Hydrogenophaga sp. SL48: one gene and its partner. The protein of the gene in region 2 interacts with the protein of the main gene of each other region in a pairwise test. Links are inferred from orthologs where the notes say so. Each region holds a gene or a part of one and is shown on either strand. Other genes may lie near its edges.

The links.
Region 1: the proteins of groL (region 2) and grpE interact in binary tests that used the Escherichia coli proteins (3 or more experiments, as listed by UniProt). The link is inferred for Hydrogenophaga sp. SL48 from one-to-one orthologs.

The regions. Positions count from the first base shown.
Region 1 is NZ_CP063400.1:2,729,038-2,737,325, forward strand. What follows is about bases 5,385-8,288. They hold grpE (nucleotide exchange factor GrpE), read left to right. Parts: upstream 5,385-6,508; coding sequence 6,509-7,069; downstream 7,070-8,288. Other genes in these bases: IM738_RS12910 (winged helix-turn-helix transcriptional regulator), read left to right, coding at 5,385-5,515; IM738_RS12915 (fumarylacetoacetate hydrolase family protein), read right to left, coding at 5,516-6,367; dnaK (molecular chaperone DnaK), read left to right, coding at 7,190-8,288. Outside these bases: IM738_RS12885 (Bug family tripartite tricarboxylate transporter substrate binding protein), read left to right, coding at 1-80; IM738_RS12890 (tannase/feruloyl esterase family alpha/beta hydrolase), read left to right, coding at 121-1,899; IM738_RS12895 (flavin reductase family protein), read left to right, coding at 1,931-2,614; IM738_RS12900 (acyl-CoA dehydrogenase family protein), read left to right, coding at 2,634-4,427; IM738_RS12905 (MarR family winged helix-turn-helix transcriptional regulator), read left to right, coding at 4,473-5,003; more of IM738_RS12910, read left to right, coding at 5,168-5,384. UniProt on the Escherichia coli protein: Participates actively in the response to hyperosmotic and heat shock by preventing the aggregation of stress-denatured proteins, in association with DnaK and GrpE. It is the nucleotide exchange factor for DnaK and may function as a thermosensor.
Region 2 is NZ_CP063400.1:272,321-280,598, reverse strand. The notes cover bases 2,642-5,535. They hold groL (chaperonin GroEL), read left to right. Parts: upstream 2,642-3,210; coding sequence 3,211-4,860; downstream 4,861-5,535. Other genes in these bases: IM738_RS01265 (MFS transporter), read right to left, coding at 5,073-5,535; IM738_RS01275 (co-chaperone GroES), read left to right, coding at 2,875-3,165. Outside these bases: IM738_RS01285 (sensor domain-containing diguanylate cyclase), read right to left, coding at 1-186; IM738_RS01280 (carotenoid biosynthesis protein), read right to left, coding at 294-2,498; more of IM738_RS01265, read right to left, coding at 5,536-6,290; IM738_RS01260 (Gfo/Idh/MocA family protein), read right to left, coding at 6,339-7,355; IM738_RS01255 (sugar-binding protein), read right to left, coding at 7,406-8,278.

The DNA of each region.
Region 1 (8,288 bases), 2.5 Mb from region 2 along the record:
ACATGGCCAAGAGCATGAAGTACTACTTCGACCTCTGGGGCCCGCTGGTCAAGAAGATCGGCTTCACCGCCGAGTCCTGATCGCGCCGTCGCACCTCCTTCCCTTGCACGAGGCATCCCCATGAAGCATCCGAATGCATCCGCACGCCTGGCCTTGGTCGCCGTGCCGGCCCTGGTCCTGAGCGCCTGCGCCCAGATGGGCCCGGCACCCGCCGGGGGCCCGGCCGGCGTCGCCCGCGGCGCCCCCCTGCAGCAGTGTGAAACCCTGGCGGCCAGCTTCCGGCACGACCAGACCGCCATCGACTCGGCGACCGTGGTGGCCGCCGGCACGCTGCGGCTCGGCGGGCACGAACACTCGCGCCCGCTGCCGCAGGGTGCCGCACCGGCGCAGCCCACCGGCGGCAACCCGGTGGCCGAGCACTGCCTTGTCAAGGGCGCGATGCACAAGCGCAAGGGCAGCGACGGGCGCGACTACGCCATCGGCTTCGAGATGCGCCTGCCCAAGGCCTGGAACGGCCGCTTCTACTACCAGGGCAACGGCGGGCTGGACGGCAACGTGCGCCCGGCCGAAGGGGCGCTGGGCGGCGGCCCGCTGACCGGTGCGCTGATGCAGGGCTTTGCCGTGATCAGCTCCGACGCCGGTCACTCGGGCCCGCAGACGCCCTACTTCGGTCTGGAACCCCAGTCGCGGCTGGACTACGGCCACCAGGCGGTGGCCAAGCTCACGCCCATGGCCAAGGCCCTGATCGCCACCGCCTACGGCAAAGGGCCGGACCGCTCCTACCTGGGCGGCTGCTCCAACGGCGGCCGCCACGCGATGGTCGAGGCCGCGCGCGGCCAGGCCTACGACGGCTACCTGATCGGTGCCCCCGGCTACCGCCTGCCCAACGCCGCGCTGGCCCAGCTCTGGGGTGCGCAGCAGTGGGCGCCGCTGGCCGTGGCCGGCGCCACCACCCAGCACCCGCTCAACCCGACCGCCAAGATACCGGACCTGAGCGGCGCCTTCACCAAGGCCGAGCGCCAGCTGGTGGCCGACGCCATCCTGGGCAAGTGCGACGCGCTGGACGGCGCGAAGGATGGCATGGTCCAGTCCACACAGGCCTGCCAGGCGGCGTTCAACCTCAAGACCGACGTGCCCACCTGCTCCGGCGAGCGCAACGGGCAGTGCCTCAGCGCGGCGCAGAAGGACGTGGTCGCCAGCGTGTTCGCCGGTGGCCGCACCGCTTCGGGCCAGGCGATCTACGCCGCCTTTCCCTACGACCCGGGACTGGCCGGCGACAACTGGGGCACCTGGAAGTTCGCCAACTCGGTCGCGCTCGATCCGCTGTCGGTCGGCACCGTGTTCAGCGTGCCGCCGGGCATGTTCGACCCGCTCAAGGTCGACATCTCGGCCCGCCTGCCCATGTTCAGCGCCACCAACGAGGTGTACCGCGAGTCGGGCATGTCGCTCATGACGCCGCCCGGCAATGACAACCCGGTCAACGTCGCGAAGCTCAAGGACCGGGGCGTGAAGATGGTGGTCTACCACGGCACGGCCGACGCGATCTTCTCCGCCGAAGACACGCGCCAGTGGATGCTGCGCCTGGACAAGGCCTCGGGTGGCCAGGCCGACAGCTTCGCGCGCTTCTTCCCCGTGCCCGGCATGGCGCACTGCAGCGGTGGCCCGTCCACCGACCAGTTCGATCTGCTGTCGCCGCTGGTGAAGTGGGTCGAGCATGGCCAGGCGCCGCAGGCCGTGGTGGCCACGGCGCGCGGCGCGGGCAGCCCCGGCGGCGACAACAGCGAGGTGCCGGCCAGCTGGGCGCCCCACCGCAGCCGCCCGCTGTGCGCCTACCCGACAGTCGCCACCTACAAGGGCAGCGGCAACATGGAAGACGCCGCGAACTTCAGCTGCCGCTGATCCCCACGCGTCCACCGAACGGAACTCCGCCATGTACTACGAACCGGGCAAGACCCCCCACGGCCTGCCGCACGACCCGTTCAAGTCCTGCGTGGTGCCGCGCCCCATCGGCTGGATCTCCACGGTGGACGCGCAGGGCCGCGACAACCTCGCGCCCTACAGCCAGTTCCAGAACGTGACCTTCGACCCGCCCATCGTCATGTTCAGCGCCAACCAGAGCACGCAGGGCGAGCGCAAGGACTCGGTGCGCAACGCCGAGCAGATGGGCCAGTTCGTCTGGAACATGGCGACGTATGCGCTGCGCGAGGCGGTCAACATCAGTGCCGAAGAGCTGCCGGCCGGCGTCGACGAGTTCGCACGCGCCGGGCTGGAGAAGCTGGACAGCCGCCTCGTGAAGCCCAAGCGCGTCAAGGGCTCGCCGATCCAGTTCGAGTGCGAGTACCTGAACACCGTGCGCTTCCCCGGCCGCCCGCCCATGGGCACGGTGGACGTGGTGTTCGGCCGCGTGGTCGGCATCCACATCGACGATCAATACATCGACGGCAACGGCATGGTCGATGTGCTCAAGATGCAGCCCATCGCACGCATGGGCTACTACGAATACACCACCGTGGACAACAAGTTCCAGATGGTCATCCCCGGCAACAGCAAGGCTTTGCTCGCCGGCCTCGAAGGCTCGCCCGACAAGACGCAGGCAGCCACCCGCGACCGCTGATCCACCCCACACGACCGCCATGAACGCCTACCAGCCCCAGCCCGCCGAACAACGTTTCATCCTGCAGGATGTGCTGCAGGCCCCGCAGCAGCTCGCCGCGCTGCCGGCCTACGCCGACTTCGATGGCGATCTGCTGGTGCAGGTGACCGACGAAGCGGGCAAGTTCGTGGGCGAGGTGATCGCCCCGCTCAACCGCGAGGGCGACGAAGTGGGCGCGTTGTGGAAAGCCGGATCGGTGACGATGCCGCCGGGTTTTCGCGACGCCTACCAAGCCTTCTGGCAGGCCGGCTGGCCCTCGCTCGCCTGCGCCACCGAGGACGGCGGCCAGGGCCTGCCCGCCGCGCTGGAGGCCATGCTGTACGAGAACCTGAGCGCCGCCAACCACGGCTGGACCATGGCACCCGGCCTGCTGCACGGCGCCTACGAATGCATCAAGCACCACGCATCGCCCGAGCTGAAGGCACGTTACCTGGAGAAGGTCGCCACCGGCGAATGGCTGGCCACCATGTGCCTGACCGAGCCGCACGCCGGATCGGACCTCGGCCTGTGCCGCACCAAAGCCGCTCCCCTGCCCGACGGGCGCTTTGCCCTCAGCGGCACCAAGATCTTCATCTCGGGCGGTGAACACGACCTGACCGACAACATCGTGCACCTGGCGCTCGCGCGCCTGCCCGACAGCCCGCCCGGCCCCAAGGGTCTGTCGCTGTTCCTGATCCCGAAGTTCTACGAAGACGGTTCCAGAAGCGCCGTCGTGTGTGAGCGCATCGAAGAAAAGATGGGCTTGCACGGCAGCCCCACCTGCGTGATGCGCTTCGACGAAGCGCCGGGCTGGATCGTGGGCGAGCCCGGCAAGGGCCTGAACGCGATGTTCGTGATGATGAACGCCGCGCGCCTGCACGTGGGCCTGCAGGGCATCGGCCTGCTCGACGCCGCTTGGCAGAAGGCCGACGCCTACTCGAAAGAACGCCGCCAGATGCGCGCGCCCGGCGGCTCGGCGAAGGCAATGCCCGTCGCCGGGCCGCCCCAAGACGGGCAAGCCCCCTCGGGGGGCAGCGCATTACACGCAGTGAAAAGCGTGGGGGCAGCCGGTCACGCAGATCTCATTGAACAACACCCCGCCATGCGCCGCATCCTCGACGCGCAGCGCGCCTGGATCGATGCCGGCCGGGTGGTCGCCTACCGCACGGCGCTGGAACTCGACATCCTCAAACACCACGCCGACGCCGCCCGCCGCGACCTCGCCAGCCGCTGGTGCACGCTGGTCACGCCGGTGCTCAAGTCGGCCTGGACCGACCAGGCCTTCCACGGCGCCAGCGCCTGCCTGCAGGTCTTCGGCGGCCACGGCTTCGTGCGCGAATGGGGCATCGAGCAGATCGTGCGCGATTCGCGCGTGGCCATGATCTACGAAGGCACGAACGAGATCCAGGCCATCGACCTGCTGCTGCGCAAAACCCTGCCCGACGGCGGTGCGGCCCTGCTGCAACTGCTCACCGACGTCGGCGCCGAGCTGGGCGACGATGTGCAGGCCCTGCGGGTCAAGACCGAGCTCAGCCGCTTCAGCAGCTTCCTGCGCGAGCGCCTGCTGCCGTGCGCCACCGCCAAAGACGCCCCAGCCGACCTGCCGCACTGGCTCGCCGACGACTTCCTGCGCGCCGTGGCCATGCTGCTCATGGCCTGGGCCTGGGCGCGCATCGGCGCCACGCCTGGCGCCGACACCGCCCGCTGGCAGACCGCACAGACCGGCTTCTGGCGCTGGGTCTGGCCCGAGTTCCAGATGCGGCTGGCGATGATGGAACACACGCTCGCCGGGTGACAACCCTCTGAAGCGCCGATCGCGATACCGTTATCCTTGGCAACCATGCCCGAAACGACCGTTGCCAACACCCTGCGCCGCCCGCGCGCTGCCCGCAAGACCGCCACCGGCCCGGCACCCAAGTCGTCCGCCGCCACCGACAGCGACGCCGGCATCGACACCAGTTACCTCGAGTCCCTGCTGGGCTACAACGCCCGGCGCGCGGCGCTGGCCGTGATCGGCGTGTTCCTGGAGCGCATGGCGCCGTTCGGTCTGCGCCCGGTGGACTTCTCGGTGCTCACGCTCATCGCCCACAACCCCGGCATCACCTCGCGCCAGCTCTGCGCCGCGCTGGACATCCTGCCGCCCAACCTGGTGGGCATGATCAAGAGCCTGGACAAGCGCGGGCTGATCGAGCGCCGGCCCCACCCCACCGACCGCCGCGCCCAGGGCCTGCACCTCTCGCCCGCCGGCAAGAAGCTGCAAAAGAGCGCCCAGGCCACCGCCACCCAGCTGGAGATCGACGTGGCGAGCCGCCTCACGGCGAAAGAGCTGGACACGCTCAAAGTCTTGCTGAGCCGGGTCTACCGGTCGTAAGGCCCTGCCCCGCCCCGGTGGGCGCAATCGGGGTAAATCCTGATCGTGGGCCTTTGCGCCACATTGCTGCACCGCACGCAGCTAGCAAACTGCTAGCAAGGGCCGGATGTCCGTATAGTGGACCTCAGCCACCCCGGCAGAGGGTGGCTGACAGGAGACACAGCATGGCATCCAAAGACAAGGCCGCGGTGATTCAGCTCTTTGACCTGCTGGAATCGCGCTTCGCGATGCGCGTGATCTGGGCCCTGAGCGACGGGCACCCACAGACCTTCCGCCTGCTGCAGGACAGCGTGGGTGGCGTCACCCCCAACACCCTCAACACCCGACTGAAAGAGCTGCGCGCCGCCCGGCTGGTCGACCACACGGGCGACGGCTACCGACTCACCCACCAGGGCGCCGACCTCGCGCGCCGCATGGGCGAGGTGCAACAGTTCGCCAGCAAGTGGGCACACCAGCAAGCCCGGGCGGCCATGGCCAGCGCGGCCGCCGCGCCATCCTCCGCAGCGCCCTGATCAGCGGCCGGGGCTGGCCACCACCACCTGACGCTGCTCGCCGAGGCCGCGCCCGCCGAGGGTCACCACGTCACCCGGTTTCAGGTACACCGGCGGCTTCATGCCCATGCCCACGCCCGGCGGTGTGCCGGTGGGGATCACGTCACCGGGCTGCAAGGCCATGAAACGGCTCAGGTAACTCACGATCTGCGCCACGCCAAAGATCATGGTGCGGGTGTTGCCGGTCTGGCGGCGCACGCCGTTCACGTCCAGCCACAGGTCCACGGCCTGCGGGTCACCCAGTTCGTCGGGCGTCACCAGCCAGGGGCCGATGGGGCAATGGGTGGGGTAGCTCTTGCCCTTGGTCCACTGGCCCTCGTATTCGATCTGGTACGCGCGCTCGGACACGTCGTTGACCAGGCAGAAACCGGCCACGTGGCTCAAGGCTTCGGCCTCGCTGACGTGGAACGCCCGCTCGCCGATCACGATGCCCAGCTCCACCTCCCAGTCCAGCTTGTCCGAGCCGGGCGCGAGCCACACGTCGTCGGTCGGGCCGCTGATGGCGCCGTTGTGCTTGTTGAACACGATGGGCTGGCCGGGCGCCTTCAGGCCGGCCTCGGCCGCGTGGTCGGCGTAGTTCAGGCCGATGCACACCACGTTGCCCACGGCGCCCACGCAGGCGCCCAGGCGGGTGTCGGCGGGCAGCAGGGGCAGCGACGCCGGGTCCAGTGCGGCGAGCCGGGACATAGAATCACGCCCCAGGGTGGCCGGGCCGATGTCCGCCACCACGCCCGACAGGTCGCGCAGCGCGCCGCTGGCGTCGATCAGACCGGGTTGTTCCGCGCCCTGTGGGCCGTGTCGAAAGAGTTTCATGGGCTTTGCCTGTGGAAAAACCCCGATTTTGACCCGAGGACGGCTTTTGGGCTGTCGCCACCCCTTGAACCCGGCCCGCGAGCCCCCAGTTACCGCGCACGGCCAGCTTCGGCCTTTGATTTCTCGACTTTTTTATCCGCCATGAGCCAACCACAACATCCCGCTGAAAGCCCCGAGAACCCCACTCCCTTGAGCCCGGAAGAGGCCCTGGCCGCTGCCGCAGTGGCCGAAGCCGACGCCCTGGCCTCCCTGACCAACGAAGTCACCGAACTCAAAGCGAAGAACGCCGACCTGGCCGACCAGTTCCTGCGCGCCAAGGCCGAGGCCGAAAACGCCCGCCGCCGCGCCGAAGACGAGATCAGCAAGGCCCGCAAGTTCGCGGTGGAAAGTTTTGCCGAAAGCCTGCTGCCCGTGACCGACAGCCTGGAAGCCGGCCTCGGCATCCAGGAAGCCACGCGCGAACAGCTGCGCGAAGGCTCCGAAGCCACGCTCAAGCAGCTCAAAAGCGCGCTGGAGCGCCACAAGGTGCTCGAAATCGCGCCCGCCGCTGGCGCGAAGTTCGACCCGCACCAGCACCAGGCCATCAGCATGGTGCCCGCCGAGCAGGAGGCCAACACCGTGGTGGCCGTGCTGCAAAAGGGCTACCTGATCGCCGACCGCGTGCTGCGCCCCGCGCTCGTCACCGTGGCAGCCCCCAGATAAAGGCATTTGTGTGGGCCGGGGCTTGAAAACCACCTGAGTTATCCACACATCTTCCACAAGGGATGCACACCGCATCCACACCCCTTTCAACATCTTTTTATTTGAACCGGAGCAGAGAACATGGGAAAAATCATCGGCATCGACCTGGGCACCACCAACTCTTGCGTGTCCATCATGGAAGGCAACACCACCAAGGTGATCGAGAACTCGGAAGGTGCGCGCACCACGCCGTCGATCGTGGCCTACCAGGAAGACGGTGAGGTGCTGGTCGGCGCGTCCGCCAAGCGCCAGGCCGTGACCAACCCCAAGAACACGCTCTACGCGATCAAGCGCCTGATCGGCCGCAAGTTCACCGAGAAAGAAGTCCAGAAGGACATCAACCTCATGCCTTACGCCATCGTGGCCGCCGACAACGGCGACGCCTGGGTGGAAGTGCGCGGCAAGCAGATCTCGGCCCAGCAGGTCAGCGCCGACATCCTGCGCAAGATGAAGAAGACCGCCGAGGACTACCTGGGTGAGCCCGTGACCGAGGCCGTGATCACGGTCCCTGCCTACTTCAACGACGCCCAGCGCCAGGCCACCAAGGACGCCGGCCGCATCGCCGGCCTCGACGTCAAGCGCATCATCAACGAGCCCACCGCCGCGGCCCTGGCCTTCGGCCTGGACAAGACCGAAAAGGGCGACCGCAAGATCGCCGTGTACGACCTCGGCGGCGGCACGTTCGACGTGTCCATCATCGAGATCGCCGACGTCGATGGCGAGAAGCAGTTCGAAGTGTTGTCCACCAACGGTGACACCTTCCTGGGCGGCGAAGACTTCGACCAGCGCATCATCGACTTCATCGTCACCGAGTTCAAGAAAGAACAAGGCGTCGACCTGACCAAGGATGTGCTGGCCCTGCAGCGCCTGAAGGAAGCCGCTGAAAAGGCCAAGATCGAGCTGTCCAGCTCGGCCGCGACCGACCTCAACCTGCCCTACATCACCGCCGACGCTTCGGGCCCCAAGCACCTGAACATCAAGCTCACGCGCGCCAAGCTCGAAGCCCTGGTGGAAGAGCTGATCGAACGCACCATCGCCCCTTGCCGCATGGCCATCAAGGACGCCGGCATTTCGGTCTCCGACATCCACGACGTGATCCTGGTTGGCGGCATGACCCGCATGCCCAAGGTGCAGGAGAAGGTGAAAGAGTTCTTCGGCAAGGAGCCGCGCAAGGACGTGA
Region 2 (8,278 bases):
GGGCTGCGCCGCCACCTCGTCCACACTCTGGGCGCCCGAGGCATCGATCCAGTAGCGACTCGACAGGGTGATGTCGCCCTCGCCGTCCGACGCCCAGGCCGGCGCCGCCCATCCGGACAGACACAGGCACAGCGCCAAAGCCCACAACCAGGCCCCGAGGCGGCGCGGTGGGGCCCGGAGCTGCATGTGAGCCGGTCGGGACGGTAAAAAAACCATCCCGGCATCGTAAAGGGTGGGTCGGGCGTGCATGACGAATGTGACGTGAAAGTGGGCCAGGCGCGGCATTCTGTGGCTCAGGCGCCGCGCTGGGGAGCGGGCCGCCAGGTGCCGGTGGTGGTCATGCGGTCCTCCAGGCCATTGATCCATTCGGGTGCGCAGGGGTCGTCGCTCCAGGCCGCAATGGTGTCGGCCATCGGGTTGAGCACCCGCTCCGGCAAGGTCAGGGGCCGGGTCTGGTCCATCAGGAAGCGGGTCAGGAAGTGGTAGCCCACGACCCGCGTGAACAGCCGGGACAGCGAAAACCTAGGGAGCACCAGCCGCACCAGCCCGTCGATCAGCCCGATCAGCAGGCGGCCCAGCGTGAAGACCAGGCGGGTGGGCCACGACACCTTTTCATCCACACCGATCAGCCGCGCGGTGCCGGGCCCGACCAGCCAGCGCGTGAGCGGCACCGGCAGACCGCGCAGCACCGGCAGGCCGATGGTGCGCTCCATGGTCTGCATCAGGGCCCGACCGAGGGCCGGGCGCGGGTCGACGGGCCCGGTGGGCGCTCCCGCGCTGGCCTGGATGCGCTCGAACAGCACGGTGGCCTCGTCCATGGTGTCGACCATCAGTTCGCGCCGCACGCCCAGCACATGGCCCATCACGTTCCAGGCGTGCAGGCAGGCTTCTTCGTCCGCGCGCGACAGCCGGAGGCCCAGGGTGCGCATGCCCTTGAGGAAGCAGTAACCGAAGGTCAGCAGGGTGTAGGCCAGCTCGATCTGGTTGCAGGGCAGGCCCTGCCGGTCCACGTCCCAGCCGTGCGCCATGAGCGCGGCGTGCATGCCGGTGGGGGCGGCATCGCCAGCCTGCGGCGCGACCCGGCCCCGCACCCGCTCCGGATCGCCGCGCAGGATCAGGTGGCGGATGGTGGCGTGGATGAGGCGCACCTTGAGCACCTGGGCCACGCCCGCGCCGTCGGCGCCCATCAGGCCTCCCTTCATCATCACGGGGAACACCATGGCCGCGGTCTGGCGGATGCGGTGCTCGGTGTGCTGCTCCAGCTGGCCCGCGATGTGCAGCACCTCGGCCAGGTGGGGCAACACATAACACTCGGGCAGGCTGGAACAAAACAGCAGCGTGCACGACAAGGGGCCCTGCGCCATGAAGATCGCCTCGGCCCGCTCCACCTTGGCGCGGTCGGCCCACTCGGGCAGTTGCCGGCCTTCGTCCAGGTAGGCGCGCAGGGTGGCCACCACCGCCGGGTCCGCCGAGGTGTCGCTGCCGTCCCATCCGGCGAGATCGCCATTGGCGGGCCAGCCCGCCATGAGCCGGGTGGCGGAGGCCAGGCGCGCCGCGCCCGGGCCCATGGCCCCCGTGTCGCCGACCCAGGGACCGACCAGGGACGCCACCGCCCGGTCCGCCAGCGGATCGGCTTCCAGGGTCCAGGGCGCCAGCGGCACATCGGCGGTCCGGCTTGGGGATGTGTGGCGCTCGGGGTGCGACCAGTGCCACCAGGCCACGAGCGCCACCAGCGTGGGCAGCCCCATGGCGAAGAAGGCGATGGCACGGATCTCGATCGGGTGACCCAGCAGCACCTGGAACACCAGCCCGCTGGCGTAGATGCCAATGGGCACCAGCGCCGCGAGCGCCACCTTGCGCGACAGCGTGGGCGCGCGCCGGGGCGCGGCCAGCGCCTGGAACAGCGACATGATCAGCAGCCCGACCACCATCCAGCCCGCGAAGCCCTGCAGGGTCTCGCCGAACCAGCCGCCGTCGGTCTTCTGCATGATCCAGGCCTTGAGCACGAACACGAAATAAGGGTCGGCGCCGAGGTCGAAGGCGGTGACCACCATGGCCGCCAGCCAGGCGGTGAGCAGCCCGCTGCGAAAGCTGGGGCCGGGGTGCACTGGCGCGCGCCACAGCATCAGGCAGGCCATGACATAGCCCACCAGGCACAGCGCGAACCACATCAGCGGGATCGCCAGGGGCACGTCGCCCAGGCGGATGCCCAGCACATCGGTGTAGGTATAGCGGCCGAAGAACCAGCCGCGCGACGAGCCCATCTGCTCGGCAAACCAGCCCAGACCCAGCGCCAGCAGGGCCAAAGCACTCGCCGACCGGAAGCCGAGCAGCGCCCGCGCCGACCAGGCGCAGGCCCAGAACATGACCACAGAGGCACCGGCCAGCGCCAGCGTGAGCGGCGGGTCGCGCCACGCGGTGGCCAACAGGTAAGCGACGGACAACAGGCCCGCCGACCACACAACAAACGAACGCGAACGCACAAGGGCCACAGGCACCTCACAGATTGATGTTGATCACAAACCCCCTGACCTCTCGGCCTGCAACCGGGCAGTGGAGCCCGACCCAAGGACCGAACCGATTGTCACCGTTTGTCAAAAATCGACACACAGCGCGCCGGTGTACAGCCGATTTGCCGCACAGGCATGGACGGGTTTTCCCGAAATAGACCGGCCAATACCCACATCCGTCCCCGACTGGAGGGGAAAAAGAAGCCCCTGCGTCTTGAAAACGACACAGGTCGCCCTTATCATTAGCACTCGCTGACGTTGAGTGCTAACACCTTGACGCCAAGTCGATCAGCGGCCCCACCCGTCCCGGGATGGCTGAAACCGTCTGACCCAATCCCTTCCTCGTTCAATTTCAGGAGATGCAATGAACCTTCGTCCTCTCGCCGATCGCGTGATCGTCAAACGTATCGACAGCGAAACCAAGACCGCTTCCGGCATCGTCATCCCCGACGCCGCCGCTGAAAAACCCGACCAGGGCGAAATCCTGGCCGTCGGTCCCGGCAAGAAAAACGACAAAGGCGAACTGTCGGCCATGAACGTCAAGGTCGGTGACCGCGTTCTGTTTGGCAAGTACAGCGGCCAGACCGTCAAGGTCGACGGCAATGAACTGCTGGTCATGAAGGAAGACGACCTGTTCGCGGTCGTCGAGAAGTAAATCTTCCGTCCCTCATCCCAAACCAATACTGAAGGAACCTGAAAAATGGCAGCAAAAGACGTGATTTTCGGCGGCGAAGCCCGCGCCCGTATGGTTGAAGGCGTGAACATTCTCGCCAACGCCGTGAAAGTGACCCTGGGCCCGAAAGGCCGCAACGTGGTGCTCGAGCGCTCGTTCGGCGCCCCCACCGTGACCAAGGACGGTGTGTCCGTGGCCAAGGAAATCGAACTCAAGGACAAGCTCCAGAACATGGGCGCCCAGATGGTCAAGGAAGTCGCTTCCAAGACCTCCGACAACGCCGGTGACGGCACCACCACCGCCACCGTGCTGGCCCAGGCCATCGTGCGCGAAGGCATGAAGTACGTGGCCGCCGGCATGAACCCGATGGACCTCAAGCGCGGCATCGACAAGGCTGTGGAAGCCCTGATCGCCGAGCTGAAGAAGGCCTCCAAGGCCACCACGACCAGCAAGGAAATCGCCCAGGTCGGCTCCATCTCCGCCAACTCCGACTCCAGCATCGGCGACATCATCGCCAATGCCATGGACAAAGTGGGCAAAGAAGGCGTGATCACCGTGGAAGACGGCAAGTCACTGCAGAACGAACTCGACGTCGTCGAAGGCATGCAGTTCGACCGCGGCTACCTGTCGCCCTACTTCATCAACAACCCGGAAAAGCAAGCCGCCTTGCTGGACAACCCCTTCGTGCTGCTGTACGACAAGAAGGTGTCCAACATCCGTGACCTGCTGCCCACGCTGGAGCAGGTCGCCAAGGCCGGCCGTCCGCTGCTGATCATTGCCGAAGACGTCGAAGGCGAAGCCCTGGCGACGCTGGTGGTCAACACCATCCGCGGCATCCTGAAGGTCGTGGCTGTCAAGGCCCCTGGCTTCGGCGACCGCCGCAAGGCCATGCTGGAAGACATCGCCATCCTGACCGGCGGCAAAGTGATCGCCGAAGAAGTCGGCATGACGCTGGAAAAAGTGACCCTGGCCGATCTGGGCCAGGCCAAGCGCATCGAAGTGGGCAAGGAAAACACCACCATCATCGACGGCGCCGGCGCTGCCGCTGACATCGAAGCCCGCGTCAAGCAAGTGCGCGTGCAGATCGAAGAAGCCACCAGCGACTACGACCGCGAGAAGCTGCAAGAGCGCGTGGCCAAGCTGGCCGGCGGTGTGGCCGTGATCAAGGTCGGCGCTGCCACCGAAGTCGAGATGAAGGAAAAGAAGGCCCGCGTGGAAGACGCCCTGCACGCCACGCGCGCTGCGGTGGAAGAAGGCATCGTCGCCGGTGGTGGCGTGGCCCTGCTGCGCGCCCGTCAGGCCGCTGGTGTCATCAAGGGTGACAACGCCGACCAGGACGCCGGCATCAAGCTGGTGTTGAAAGCGATTGAAGCGCCCCTGCGCGAAATCGTGGCCAACGCCGGTGGCGAACCGAGCGTGGTGGTCAACGCCATCCTGGCCGGCAAGGGCAACTACGGCTTCAACGCCGCCAACGACACCTACGGCGACATGATCGAAATGGGCATTCTGGACCCGACGAAGGTGACCCGCACCGCGCTGCAGAACGCCGCTTCGGTGTCCAGCCTGATGCTGACGACCGAGTGCATGGTTGCTGAATCCCCGAAGGATGACGCACCTGCCGGCGGCATGGGTGGCGGCATGGGTGGGATGGGCGACATGGGCGGCATGGGCATGTAAGTGCTCCTTGCCTGAGACGCCATGCCGGCGTTGCAAGGGCTTGCCGTGGCGCTGCCACTGTCTACGCCCTTGCGCCTTGGCCTGGCGCCTCATGCTGCGTCGGAATGCATCACTGCACGCTGACCAACCTCCAAGAAAAAGCCCCGCGAAGCGATTCGCGGGGTTTTTTTCTGGGTGGTTGTCTTCTGGCCTGTGGTTCGCCAGACGGGGGTTCAGAGGCGCGTGGGAGGACCCGCGAGCGAGTCGCGCTCGGCCAGCGGGCGGAACAGGCGCCACCAGGCCAGACTGACGCCGATGGTGCCCAGCCCGCCCAGCACCACCGAGCCCACCGGCCCGAACGCCGCGGCGGTCACGCCCGACTCGAACTCGCCGAGCTGGTTGCTGGCGCCGATGAAGAGCGTGTTGACCGCCGCCACGCGGCCCCGCATGGCGTCCGGCGTTTCCAGCTGCATCAGGGTCTGGCGGATCACTACGCTGACCATGTCGGCCGCGCCGGACACGGCCAGCGCCAGCAGCGACAGCCAGAACGAGGTGGACAGGCCGAACACCACCATGCACAGCCCGAACACGGCCACCGCCACCAGCAGCTTGCGCCCGACGCGCCGCTCCAGCGCCCAGTGCGACAGCACCAGCCCCGCCGCCAGCGCACCGACCGCTGGCGCCGAACGCAACACACCCAGCCCTTCGGGTCCGACGTGCAGGATCTCCTTGGCAAAGATCGGCAGCAATGCGGTGGCGCCGCCCAGCAGCACCGCGAACAGGTCCAGCGACACCGCACCCAGCAGCACCGGATGTCCCCACACGTAGCGCACACCGGCCAGCAGCGTCGACGCGCTGACCGGCTCGCGCGCCACCGGCTGGCGCTCGTAGCGCACCCACAGGCAGGCCAGCGCCGCACCGAGGAACAACAGCGTGCAGACGATGTAGACCGCGTTCAGGTTCACCGCAAAGATCAGCCCACCGAGGGCCGGCCCGCCGATGACGGCCGCCTGGGTGCCGGTGGAGGTGACCGCGGTGGCGCGGGCCAGCAGCGCCGCCGGCACCAGGGACGGCAGCAGCGCCTGCTGGGCCGACATCTGGAACGGCCGGATCGCCCCCAGCAGCGCCGACAGCGCCAGCAGCCACTCGCGCGACACCGCGTGCGCCAGCGTGCCAGCCACCAGCAGCAGCGCCACCGCCGCCTGCGCGGACAGGCACAGCGCCACGATGCGGGCGCGGTGGTGGCGGTCGGCGGCGTGGCCGGCGGGCAGCGTCATCGCCAGCGCGGGACCGAACTGGAACAGCCCCACCAGCCCGAGGTCCCAGGCGCTGGCGGTCAGCTCGTACATGTGCCAGCCGATGGTCAGCATCAGCATCTGGGTGCCGGCGACCGCTGCCACCCGGGCGCACCAGAAGCGGACGAAGGAGGCGTGTGCGAGCAGCTCGGGCATGCGCCGGAGGCTAGCACGCGACCATGAGCCGGCGCCCCGGGTCGAAGGTCAGTCCCGGGTCACCGGCTCCCAGCGCCCGCTGCGCTCCGATTGCCACAGGGCGTCGATCACGCGGGCCTGGGCCACGGCGTCACCCAGCCGGGACGCATCGGGCGACGCCCCCTCGCGCACGCGGCGCGAGAACGCCTCCACCTCCAGCCGGTACTGGTCGGCCGCTGGCAGGGTTTCGATGGTGACGCCGCTGCCGTCCAGCGGGCCACCCTCATCCAGCGCCAGCCGCATCTGCCCGTTCCGGGCGGCGTTGAAGGGAATGAACAGCTCGATCCGGCCGGTGGTGCCGATCACCTGCACCCGCTGGAACGGCACGCTCTGGGTGGAGACCGTGAAGCTCAGCTGCCGCCCGGCGCCGAAATCCAGCAGCGCGCTGCTCAGCCGGTCGGTCCCCAGCACCGGGTCGCGGTCCACCAGCGAGACCGCGCGCCGCGGCTCGGCCTCGAAGAGGGAGCGCCCGGCCAGGATGGCGTAACACCCGATGTCGTACAGCGCGCCGCCGCCCATCGCGGCCTGGTTGCGGATGTTGGCCGCGTCGTCGTTGAAGTACGAGAAGAACACCTGCACCGCGCGCGGCGTGCCGATGCGCCCGGCCCGCACCAGCTCGCGGGCACGCAGCCACTGCGGGTGGTGGCGCACCATGAAGGCCTCTTCGATGTGCACCCGCGACGCGGCGATCTGCACGGTCTGGGCCTCGGCCGCGCTGAGGGCGAACGGTTTCTCGCACAGCACGTGCTTGCCGGCCGCTGCGGCTTGAAGGGTCAGCGGCACGTGCAGGTGGTTGGGCAGCGGGTTGTAAACGGCCTCGATGGCTGGGTCGGCGAGCAGCTCCTCGTAGCTGCCATAGGCCCGCGCAATGCCCGCCGACCGCGCGGCGGCCTGCGCCGTCGGCAGCGACCGCGAGGCGATGGCACGCAGTTCCACCAGCGGACTGGACAGCATGGCCGGGATCACCTGCTCGATGCCGATCTTGGCCGTGCCCAACACCCCCCACACCACCGGTTTCATGTTCATTGGCACCATTCAGTGATCGGTTCACGTTCTTCGTTTGGCGGCCCTGCGGCTCAACGGAACATGTGGTCCTTGTAGTAGCCAGACGTCACCAAGGTTTCGCGCCAGTTGTTGACATCCACCGTCACCGGCTTCAGCAGAAGGGATGACATCGCCTTCACGCCGTTGTTGTAGGTCTTTTCGTCGTTGACCAGGGGCGCCTTGTTGGTCAGGATGGCCTGCGCCATGGACGCTGCCGCCAGCGCCAGTTCGCGGTTGTCTTTGAAGATGGTGAAGGCCTGCTCGTTGCGGATGATCGAGCGCACCGATTGCACATCGGCGTCCTGCCCACTCACCACCGGCCAGGGATGACCCCCTCCCGTGCCATAGCCCTTGAGCTTCAGCGCTTGCAGCAACTCGATGGCAATGCCATCGTTGGGCGAGAGCACCGCATGGAGTCTCTGTTTGGCGTAGGTCTTCTCCAACATCTTCTCAAACCGGAAACGGGCGGTGACGCCGCTCCAAGCCTGTGTCGACACCGCGTCCATGCCCATCTGCCCAGACCCGACCGTGAGCTGCCCGCTGTCGAGATAGGGTTTGAGCACCGACATGGCGCCGTTGTAGAAAAAGAAGGCGTTGTTGTCGTCGGGCGACCCACCGAACAGCTCGATGTTGAAAGGCCCTTTGGCCTCGGGCAACTTGAGACGACGGACGATCTCGGTGCCCTGCAGAACACCCACCGCGAAATTGTCGAAGGTCGCGTAGTAGTCCACATGGGGCGAATCGCGGATCAGGCGGTCATAGGAAATCACCCTGACCTTCAGGTCCGCTGCCTTCTTCAGGATGGGCGCCAGGGCAGGCCCATCGATGGGCGCCACGATCAACACCTTCGTCCCCTTCCCCAGCATGTTGTCGATCTGGGCGATCTGGGTGGGCACGTCGTTGTT